3 regions of the Shewanella psychrotolerans genome follow, and region 3 is predicted to be linked to each of the others. Evidence: predicted binding sites of a transcription regulator. Region 3 holds the regulator's gene; each other region holds the start of a gene.

Region 1 (3,288 bases), 1.1 Mb from region 3:
ATGCTTTCAATAGATAATACTGAATCGCTTCAAAGGTTCTATGAGTGATGCCATTTGCAGAACCATCTGAATATCGGACACCTTCTTTCGCCAAATAGTTAGCAAAGTTAATGACACCGATGCCTAAGGTACGACGATTCATCGATGCTTTATGGGCAGAGGTGATCGGGTAATCTTGATAATCGAGTAGATTATCCAAGGCTCGTACAGCAAGGTCAGCCAATGGCTCAAGCTCTTCAAGATTCTTAATCGCACCTAAGTTAAGCGCCGAAAGGGTACAGAGTGCAATTTCACCATCAGGATCATTAATGTTGTTCAGTGGCTTAGTCGGTAACGCAATCTCTAAACATAAGTTAGATTGACGTACTGGTGCTACTTTCGAATCGAACGGACTGTGGGTATTACAATGATCGACGTTTTGAATATAAATGCGACCTGTCGATGCGCGCTCTTGCATCATTAATGCAAATAACTCGACAGCCTTGATCTGCTTCTTACGCACAGTTTTATCAGCTTCATATTTAAGATAGAGACGTTCAAATTCGTCCTGATCTTCAAAGAAGGCATCATACATACCTGGTACGTCAGATGGGCTAAACAAACTGATCATTCCACCTTGGATAAGGCGTTGATACATAAGTTTGTTAATTTGGACACCATAATCCAAGTGACGGATACGGTTATCGTCAACACCACGGTTGTTTTTCAGAACGAGGAGCGATTCGACTTCTAAATGCCACATAGGGTAGAAGAGGGTCGCAGCGCCACCACGAACACCGCCTTGAGAGCAAGACTTAACCGCAGTTTGGAAATACTTATAAAAAGGTAAACAGCCAGTGTGGAACGCTTCGCCACCGCGAATAGGGCTTCCCAATGCGCGAATACGACCAGCATTGACCCCGATCCCAGCGCGTTGTGATACGTACTTAACGATCGATGATGCGGTCGCATTAATGGAATCTAAGCTATCACCACACTCGATGAGTACACAGGAGCTGAACTGACGCGTAGGTGTGCGCACACCAGCCATGATTGGCGTTGGCAATGAGATTTTAAATGTAGATGTGGCATCGTAGAAACGTTTGACATAATCTAAGCGGTTTTCTTTTGGATATTTAGCGAACAGACAAGCCGCCACTAAAATATAGAGGAACTGCGCACTTTCATAAATGTCATGGGTAACACGATTTTGTACTAAGTATTTCCCTTCTAATTGCTTAACCGCCGCATAAGAGAAATTCATATCGCGCCAGTGGTCGATATAGCTATCGAGAGTATCAAGCTCTTCACGAGTGTAGTCGTTTAGAATATGGGTGTCGTATTTGCCCATCTCAACGAGCTTAACGACGTGATCATATAGCTTTGGCGGTTCAAATTGACCAAATGCTTTCTTACGTAGATGAAAAATCGCTAAGCGTGCAGACAGAAACTGATAATCGGGCGATTCTGGCGAAATAAGATCCGCCGCGGCCTTAATAATCGTTTCATGAATGGCTTCAGTTGGAATGCCATCATAAAATTGAAGATGTGAACGTAATTCAACCTCAGAAACCGAGACGTTGTTGAGTCCTTTTGCCGCCCAAGTGATCACTCTATGGATTTTATCCAGATCGATGATCTCACGTTCGCCACTGCGCTTAGTGACCTGCATATTGCTGTTCATTGAAGATAAGCCTTGAATTAAATATCGCGATGAGGTGAGCCAATATGTTCACCCGACGTTTCCTTGTAAAAACAATCGAAGGGTTAAGAAAAGTGCCTATGCACAACTGATGTTCTAGTGGCTTCGATTATCACTCATACACAATATATGGTGTTTTATATTTTATAGGATACAAGATAGTGAGGTTGTAGACATATTGCAAGCGTGAATTCAGGGGACAAGTTGTGGATATCTTGGGGGTAAAGCTTAGGGTTAGTGACGGCTAACCTTTAAGCCTTGTTTTTAATTACGATCACTGCCAAGGGTTAACTTTTAGTCAGCTGAATTTAAACTTAAGGACCGCTAGTTTTATAATCGATCGGCTAGATCATCAATGCCATAAAAAGGTCAGATCGTTTTGAGCAAGATAATTTAACCTTGGCTCTGCGTCTGAGTCAGGAAAGCCGCCACTAAATGTTTGGATTTGATTGTTTCAATAAGGCGATAATCTCTTCTGGGCAGTTAAAGATAAAATCTTGTGGCCAAGTGATAGGATCATCGCTTTGTGCGAGATAACCCCACATGGCAATTCCCCCCAACATTTTACTGTTTTGAGCTGCCTCAAGATCGCGCCGTGCATCACCTACATATAATACCGATGTTGGGGCGCACTTTAGCTGCTGTGCCGCCAGTAACATAGGTGCGGCATTGGGTTTACTATAATAGGTTGAATCTCCGCTTATGATCGCTGGCATCAGAGATACTAGATTGAGTTTGGCTAATAGTGGTCTGGCAAATCGCGCCGCTTTATTGGTGACCACACCAAAAGGAATTTGATGCAGTTCAAGATAATCAAGCAGGGCCGCGATCCCATCAAATAACACGGCATGCTCACCATTGACTCGAGCGTAATGGGTTAACAGTGCCTGCTGGATAAGTGCTTTGTTATCATCACTAAGAGAAGGTTGGGCCGCATTAACCAAAGCCAAACTACCATTTGACGCTGCGTCTCTGACTTGTTCAAGAGATTTTGTTGGGTAACCATGCTCAATCAAGGCTAGATTGAGCGCATTCACTAAATCAGGGGCAGTATCCACTAAGGTGCCATCTAAATCGAACAGCACCCCTGTGATATCCAAAGGATTTGCATGACGATTAATTATCGTCATTTTTGACTGTCGCTATCATATAGTTAACATCAAGATTCTTGGTATAGCGAAAGATACCCGTTAATGGGTTATAGGTGATCCCTGCCGCGTCAGTACAGAACAAGTCTGCTGCATCAGTCATTGCAATTAGTTCGGCTGGCTTTATGTACTTGTTATGGTCGTGAGTGCCAACAGGCAACATTTTCAAAATATATTCCGCACCAATAACGGTTTCGATATAAGCTCGGATATTACGATTTATTGTGGAAAAGAAAACATAACCACCAGGTTTCACCATGTCACTGCATGCTTTGATGACAGAAGCAGGATCGGGAACATGTTCAAGCATTTCCATACAGGTGACAACATCGTAATGACCTATATGGTTATCGCGATGGGCTTCCGCTGTATCTTGAACATAATTGATTTCAACGCCCATCTCTAATGCATGTAGTCTCGCAACATCTAATGGCTCAGTACCCATATCTAAACCGTCGA
Region 2 (3,288 bases), 410 kb from region 3:
CGCGACTAGAACAGTTACCTGTATCACTCTCTTCTAGCGATAAGGTGGTGGCGAGCAAGCATGATGCTAACCGTGGCCAAGACGTTGGATTTATGGATCTGTTGGCGCGTGGCCGTGAATATGTGTCGGGGTTAACCGATAAGTTCTCCCTGGGGAATAACAGTCAACCTGGCATGTTGGCGGTGATGTCCCAATCGATGGATATTCTCGAGCAGCGTCACAAGCGTATTCGCTTGATGGGCGATCCACCGGATTTATTGATCACCCCGAATGTTGCAGATATTGGCACTATGGAGTTTCATCGCGCCGATGAAGCCATTGCGGCGGGTGAATTTGCGGTCAAACAAGTGGCGCATATTATCGAGGCAAGATTTGCCGAGCGCCACGAATAAAGTGCCACTATCACGCGTTGTACCAGCTTAACGGAGAGGTGGTAAAAGTGTTTACTGCAGATAGTATAAAACGGCTTAGTTTTTGCTTGGTTGGATTAAACGTTTAGCAGTAGTCGATATTTTGACAATGAATCCAATTAGTAGCCTTCTATCTTCATCCAATAACACTATTGCAGCAGAGGCTTATGGGAACGAGGTTAGTCGTGAACCGCAAAGCCAAGCTAGTTCCATACACAGTGATAAAGTTAGCCTGTCTAATCAGGCCAATGCTGATAAGGCGACGGGGCCAGCGATTGCAGAGGAGGCGGTGTCATTGTCTTCTCGAGCAATGCGCGCTCAAAAAATTGAGGCAATGGCTAAAGATTTCTTTGCCGATGGACAGTTCACCACCGCTCAAATTCCCAAGCTGATCCAGCGTTTGCATCAAGATGGAATTTTGTCTGACAATCAATTAAATCGTTTAAGCTCGGCTGGATTTGATATCCCCGAAACAAGTTCGCATAAACAAAGCCTAATGGATTTCATTAACGAGCAAAAAGAGACCTTGACGCAGACCGATCCCGATAGCGTATTAATGACGGTTCTCGATGATGCCAAGTCAGTATTGAATAATATGGACAGCGTTGATGGGGCACAATACAGTCAAAAAGCGGCTAGAGTGTCGGCACAACTATCGGTATTTATTAATGCTGACGCGCCAATGGAACAGATTGAGAAGCAACAGTGGCAGGGACTAAAGTCAACCATGCAGTTAGCGGCTTCGATGGGAAATTCACAACAGTTTTCGGGACAAATGAACAGTTATTTGGCCTTATCTAAGCGAATTACGTAATTTCTCAACAGTTACCCACAGTTTTTACCAACTTTTTACATTATCTAGCTCTGTTTGCCTTTGCGGTCAAGGCCACTGTATAAGATAAGTGGCCTAGTTTGCAGTAATCTCTTGTCACAAAATTCCATCCGTAAAATCATGATCTGGATCAAGGTACTCTCCCGCAGTTTGTAGCTTAATACACCACATATTGTGCTTTGACGTTATAATTGCACTATATATGGTGTCATTTTAAACGTTACTTGAGGAGATATTAAACAATGCCAGTAGTTATTAAGCGGGATGGTTACCGCACGCCTTTTGACGAAACAAGGATTAGGGATGCGGTCATAGCGGCTGCTCACTCAGCAGGTATTGAAGATGTTGCCTATGCGACGCAAGTCGCGACTCAAGTGACCGAAAAGATGGCAGATGTTGCAGAGGTCGATATTCATGATCTGCAAGATGCCGTCGAAAATCAATTAATGGAAGGGCCCTATAAGTCACTTGCACGGGTTTATATTGAGTATCGCCATGATCGCGATGTTCACCGTGAAGTCAGTAGCCGTCTCAATCAGGATATTCGTGGCCTGGTAGAGCAGAGCAATGCTGCACTGTTAAATGAAAATGCTAATAAAGATTCAAAGGTGATCCCAACTCAGCGGGATCTGCTTGCTGGCATTGTGGCAAAACATTATGCCACTCGCCATATCTTGCCTAAAGATGTGGTGTCTGCCCATGAGGCGGGTGAGATCCATTATCACGATCTTGATTACGCGCCATTTTTTCCTATGTTTAACTGCATGCTAATTGACTTGGCAGGTATGCTTACCCATGGATTTAAGATGGGTAATGCTGAAATTGAGACACCCAAATCGATTTCTACTGCGACGGCGGTAACGGCACAGATAATCGCTCAAGTGGCGAGTCATATCTATGGTGGCACCACGATTAATCGTATCGATGAGGTGTTGGCACCATTTGTGGCAAAAAGTTATGACAAACATTATCAAGTAGCGCTCAAGTGGGGTATTACAGATGCTAAAGCATTTGCGACCCAGCAAACCGAGAAAGAGTGTCATGATGCATTTCAATCGTTAGAGTATGAAGTAAATACCCTGCATACCGCGAATGGTCAAACACCGTTTGTGACCTTTGGATTTGGTCTAGGTACTTCATGGGAATCGCGTCTTATTCAAGGCTCTATGTTGAAAGTTCGTATGGCGGGCTTGGGTAAAAACCGCAAGACAGCGGTATTTCCCAAGCTGGTATTTGCCATTCGTGATGGCATTAATCATAAGGGCGGTGACTGTAACTACGATATTAAGCAGATGGCCCTGAAATGCGCGACCATGCGCATGTATCCAGATATTTTAAATTATGAACAGGTTGAAAAGGTCACTGGCTCATTTAAGACGCCGATGGGCTGCCGTAGCTTTCTTGGTACCTACGAGGAGGATGGTGAGTTAGTCCATGAGGGACGCAACAATTTAGGCGTGGTTAGTCTCAACTTACCACGAGTTGCGTTAGAAGCCGATGGAGATGAAGCTCGTTTCTTCGCGATTTTGGATCAGCGTTTAGTTACCGCGCGTCGCGCATTAGATACTCGTATTGAGCGTCTAGAAGGGGTTAAAGCTCGTGTTGCGCCGATCCTTTATATGGAAGGCGCTTGTGGCATACGTTTACGCGCCGATGATGATATTAGCGAAATTTTCAAAAATGGCCGAGCGTCAATTTCGTTAGGCTATATCGGTTTACATGAAACGGTGAATGCACTTTATGGCAACGAAACTCACCTATTTGATAGCGAGCAATTACGTGATAAGGCCCTTGCTATCATCGAGCATCTAAAAGAAGCAACTGTGCGTTGGCGTGAAGAGACAGGTTACGCCTTTAGTTTGTACAGTACGCCAAGTGAGAACCTTTGTAGCCGTTTTTGTAAGCTAGATACCAAAGCGTTTGGCGTGATCTCAGGTGTGACTGATCGTGGTTATTACACCAATAGTTTCCACCTCGATGTCGAGAAAAAGGTTAACCCGTACGATAAGCTTGACTTTGAGATGCCATACCCAGCGCTGACTAATG
Region 3 (3,288 bases):
AAATGATCACCGTTTTGTTGAAAATACGAAACAGTGTTTTTTACCAAGCGGCTGTAAAACATTACTTTTATGGCTTGAAAAATAATAGCCCTGCTAAAACAAGCCCTCAATGCCCCAGTTTGCTAAATGGCGCTGCTTTGCTGAGCATTTCTCACCGATAACCGCAAGTAATTTCATGTTACAAACGCTGGGATTGTGATCAATTGCACTGTAGAATACCGCGCAACCCTACTTATAAGACTTTACAGCTGGAGTGACCAATGCTGAAAAAAGAGATGAATATCGCTGACTTTGATCCACTACTGTTTCAAGCGATCCAGGATGAAACTCGTCGTCAAGAAGAGCACATCGAGCTTATCGCTTCAGAAAATTACACCAGTCCTCGTGTGCTAGAGGCTCAAGGTTCTCAGCTTACCAATAAATATGCCGAAGGCTACCCAGGTAAGCGTTACTACGGTGGTTGTGAGTATGTTGATATTGCTGAAGAGTTAGCTATCTCTCGTGCTAAAGAGCTTTTTGGTGCAACTTATGCCAACGTTCAGCCTCACTCTGGTTCACAAGCGAACTCAGCTGTGTTTATGGCACTACTTCAAGGCGGTGATACTGTACTGGGTATGAGCCTTGCCCATGGTGGTCACTTAACTCACGGCTCGCACGTGAGCTTCTCTGGCAAGCTTTATAATGCGGTTCAGTATGGCATTGACGAGACGACGGGTAAGATTGATTACGCTGAAGTTGAGCGTCTCGCTGTTGAGCACAAACCTAAAATGATTATCGCAGGTTTCAGTGCTTATTCTGGCATTATCGATTGGGGTAAGTTCCGCGAAATCGCTGATAAAGTAGGTGCTTATCTGTTTGTCGATATGGCTCACGTTGCAGGCCTCGTTGCTGCGGGTATCTACCCAAATCCATTACCTCATGCTCACGTTGTTACTACGACAACCCATAAGACGCTTGCGGGTCCTCGTGGTGGCTTGATCTTATCAGCATGTGATGATGAAGATATTTACAAGAAGCTAAACTCTGCGGTATTCCCTGGTGGACAAGGCGGCCCGTTGATGCACGTTATCGCGGCTAAAGCGGTAGCCTTCAAAGAAGCGCTAGAGCCAGAGTTTACAGCTTATCAAGAGCAAGTGGTTATTAACGCCAAAGCAATGGCAAAAACCTTTATCGAACGCGGTTATGATGTCGTGTCTGGCGGTACCGATAACCACCTGTTCCTGCTTGATTTAATTTCTAAGGATATTACCGGTAAAGATGCAGATGCGGCACTTGGTCATGCCAATATTACGGTAAACAAGAACTCGGTACCTAACGATCCTCGTTCACCATTTGTCACTTCTGGTCTGCGTATTGGTTCACCCGCCATCACTCGTCGGGGCTTTAAAGAAGAGCAAGCGATTGAGCTAACGAACTGGATGTGTGATGTGCTTGATGACATCACTAACCAAGATACTATTGAGCGCGTGAAGAATCAGGTGCTTGAATTGTGCGCTAAGTTCCCTGTTTACGGTTAACCTTAAGCTTTAAATCAGGTAAACTTCGATGGCCGCTACTGATGTTAATATTAGTAGCGGCCATTTTTGTTTCTAGCGTTGCAGCTCATTGCGAGGTTAGATGATGACTTAACGACTTTCCGCCGGAGGCTCAATGTATTGTCCGTTTTGCAGCGCAACCGATACTAAAGTGATCGACTCTCGCTTAGTTGCCGATGGCCATCAGGTTCGTCGTCGCCGTGAATGCTTAGAGTGTCATGAACGATTTACGACTTTTGAAGGCGCTGAGCTGGTTATGCCTCGAGTCGTAAAACAAGATGGCAGTCGCCAGCCTTTTGATGAAGATAAGTTACGTGGCGGTATGTTACGTGCTGTAGAAAAACGTCCCGTCTCTATGGATGAGATTGAACAAGCGCTCACTAAAATAAAATCGACACTGCGTGCGACTGGCGAGAGAGAAGTGACCTCAGAGATGATAGGTAACCTGATGATGGATCATTTAGTTCATCTTGATAAGGTCGCTTATATTCGCTTTGCCTCTGTCTATCGTGCTTTTGAAGATGTCTCTGAGTTTGGTGATGCGATTGCAAAACTGCAAAGCGCTAAATCGAATACCTAGATCAACTGAATAAATCCTTTCTAGTATATTGCGTGGATAACGGCTGATGCCTTGGTCAAAATTTGATATAGAAATGATGGCAAAAGCCATCAAACTTGCGCGTAAAGGACTTTACACTACTCGCCCTAATCCTAGTGTTGGCTGCGTGATCACCCTCGCTGACAAGGTTATTGGTGAAGGTTATCATATTACTGCTGGTGGCCCCCATGCCGAAGTGCATGCATTGAAAATGGCTGGCGAGTTAGCACAAGGGGCTACGGCTTATGTCACTCTTGAACCGTGCAGCCATTATGGACGAACGCCACCATGTGCTGAGGCATTGATTAAAGCGAACGTCGCCAGAGTTGTTGTGGCTGTTACCGATCCTAATCCGCAAGTGTCGGGTCGCGGGATCCAGATGTTGCAAGGAGCTGGAATCCAAGTCGATGTCAATTTACTTAAAGAGGAAGCGGCGCAGCTCAATCTCGGGTTTATGAAGCGCATGTCAACGGGCTTACCTTGGGTGAGCATTAAGCTTGCCGCGAGTATCGATGGGAAAACGGCGCTGTCAAACGGGGTCTCAAAGTGGATAACAGGGGCCGAAGCCCGCCGTGATGTACAGCGAATGCGCGCTCGTCACTGCGCTGTGATCACAGGGGTTGATACTGTGCTAGCCGACGATCCGAGTATGAATGTTCGTTATCACGAGCTGGGGTTTGTTGCAAACAACTTACCGCCCGAGTTGCTAAAACAGCCTTTAAGGATAGTGCTTGATAGTCGAGCACGATTAACTGGCAATGCTAATATTTTTACTATTGAGTCGCCCATATTATTAGTGTCGTGTGAGCCGTATTCTGCACAAACGCAGGCGGCTTGGCCTTCACATGTTAGCCATCTGCAACTCGATGCTGTCGATGGTAGGGTGCCACTAAAAGAGTTACTCAGCCTCTTAGGGAAAGGTCATTTAGGCAAAGAGTATAATTCGGTGATGATTGAAGCTGGAGCGACCCTTGCCGGTGCTTTTATGGCTGAGCACTTAGCTGATGAATTAGTGCTTTATCAAGCGCCAAAGATTCTCGGTAGTCACGGACGTAACCTTATCCATTTACCTGACTATACTGAGATGGCTCAGTTGCCCACGCTTGCGTTAATGGATCAACGTAAGATCGGCTCTGATACGCGTTTTACATTTAA

Evidence for each region. The regulator NrdR, encoded in region 3, represses ribonucleotide reductase genes. The targets are predictions, from matches to a motif close to AAACACNANATNTNGTGTTT.
Region 1: a site for NrdR is predicted at 1,800-1,819, ahead of nrdA (class 1a ribonucleoside-diphosphate reductase subunit alpha). Genes of this name have one in related genera too.
Region 2: a site for NrdR is predicted at 1,403-1,422, ahead of nrdD (anaerobic ribonucleoside-triphosphate reductase). Genes of this name have one in related genera too.

The regions. Positions count from the first base shown of each region.
Region 1 covers NZ_CP080419.1:2,244,635-2,247,922, reverse strand. The annotation lists gene nrdA (class 1a ribonucleoside-diphosphate reductase subunit alpha) at 1-1,663, opposite strand, end outside; gene K0I62_RS09930 (HAD family hydrolase) at 2,113-2,811, opposite strand; gene ubiG (bifunctional 2-polyprenyl-6-hydroxyphenol methylase/3-demethylubiquinol 3-O-methyltransferase UbiG) at 2,798-3,288, opposite strand, start outside.
Region 2 covers NZ_CP080419.1:1,574,483-1,577,770, forward strand. The annotation lists gene rssA (patatin-like phospholipase RssA) at 1-392, shown strand, start outside; gene K0I62_RS06960 (hypothetical protein) at 520-1,224, shown strand; gene nrdD (anaerobic ribonucleoside-triphosphate reductase) at 1,485-3,288, shown strand, end outside.
Region 3 covers NZ_CP080419.1:1,161,058-1,164,345, forward strand. The annotation lists gene glyA (serine hydroxymethyltransferase) at 261-1,517, shown strand; gene nrdR (transcriptional regulator NrdR) at 1,651-2,115, shown strand; gene ribD (bifunctional diaminohydroxyphosphoribosylaminopyrimidine deaminase/5-amino-6-(5-phosphoribosylamino)uracil reductase RibD) at 2,162-3,288, shown strand, end outside.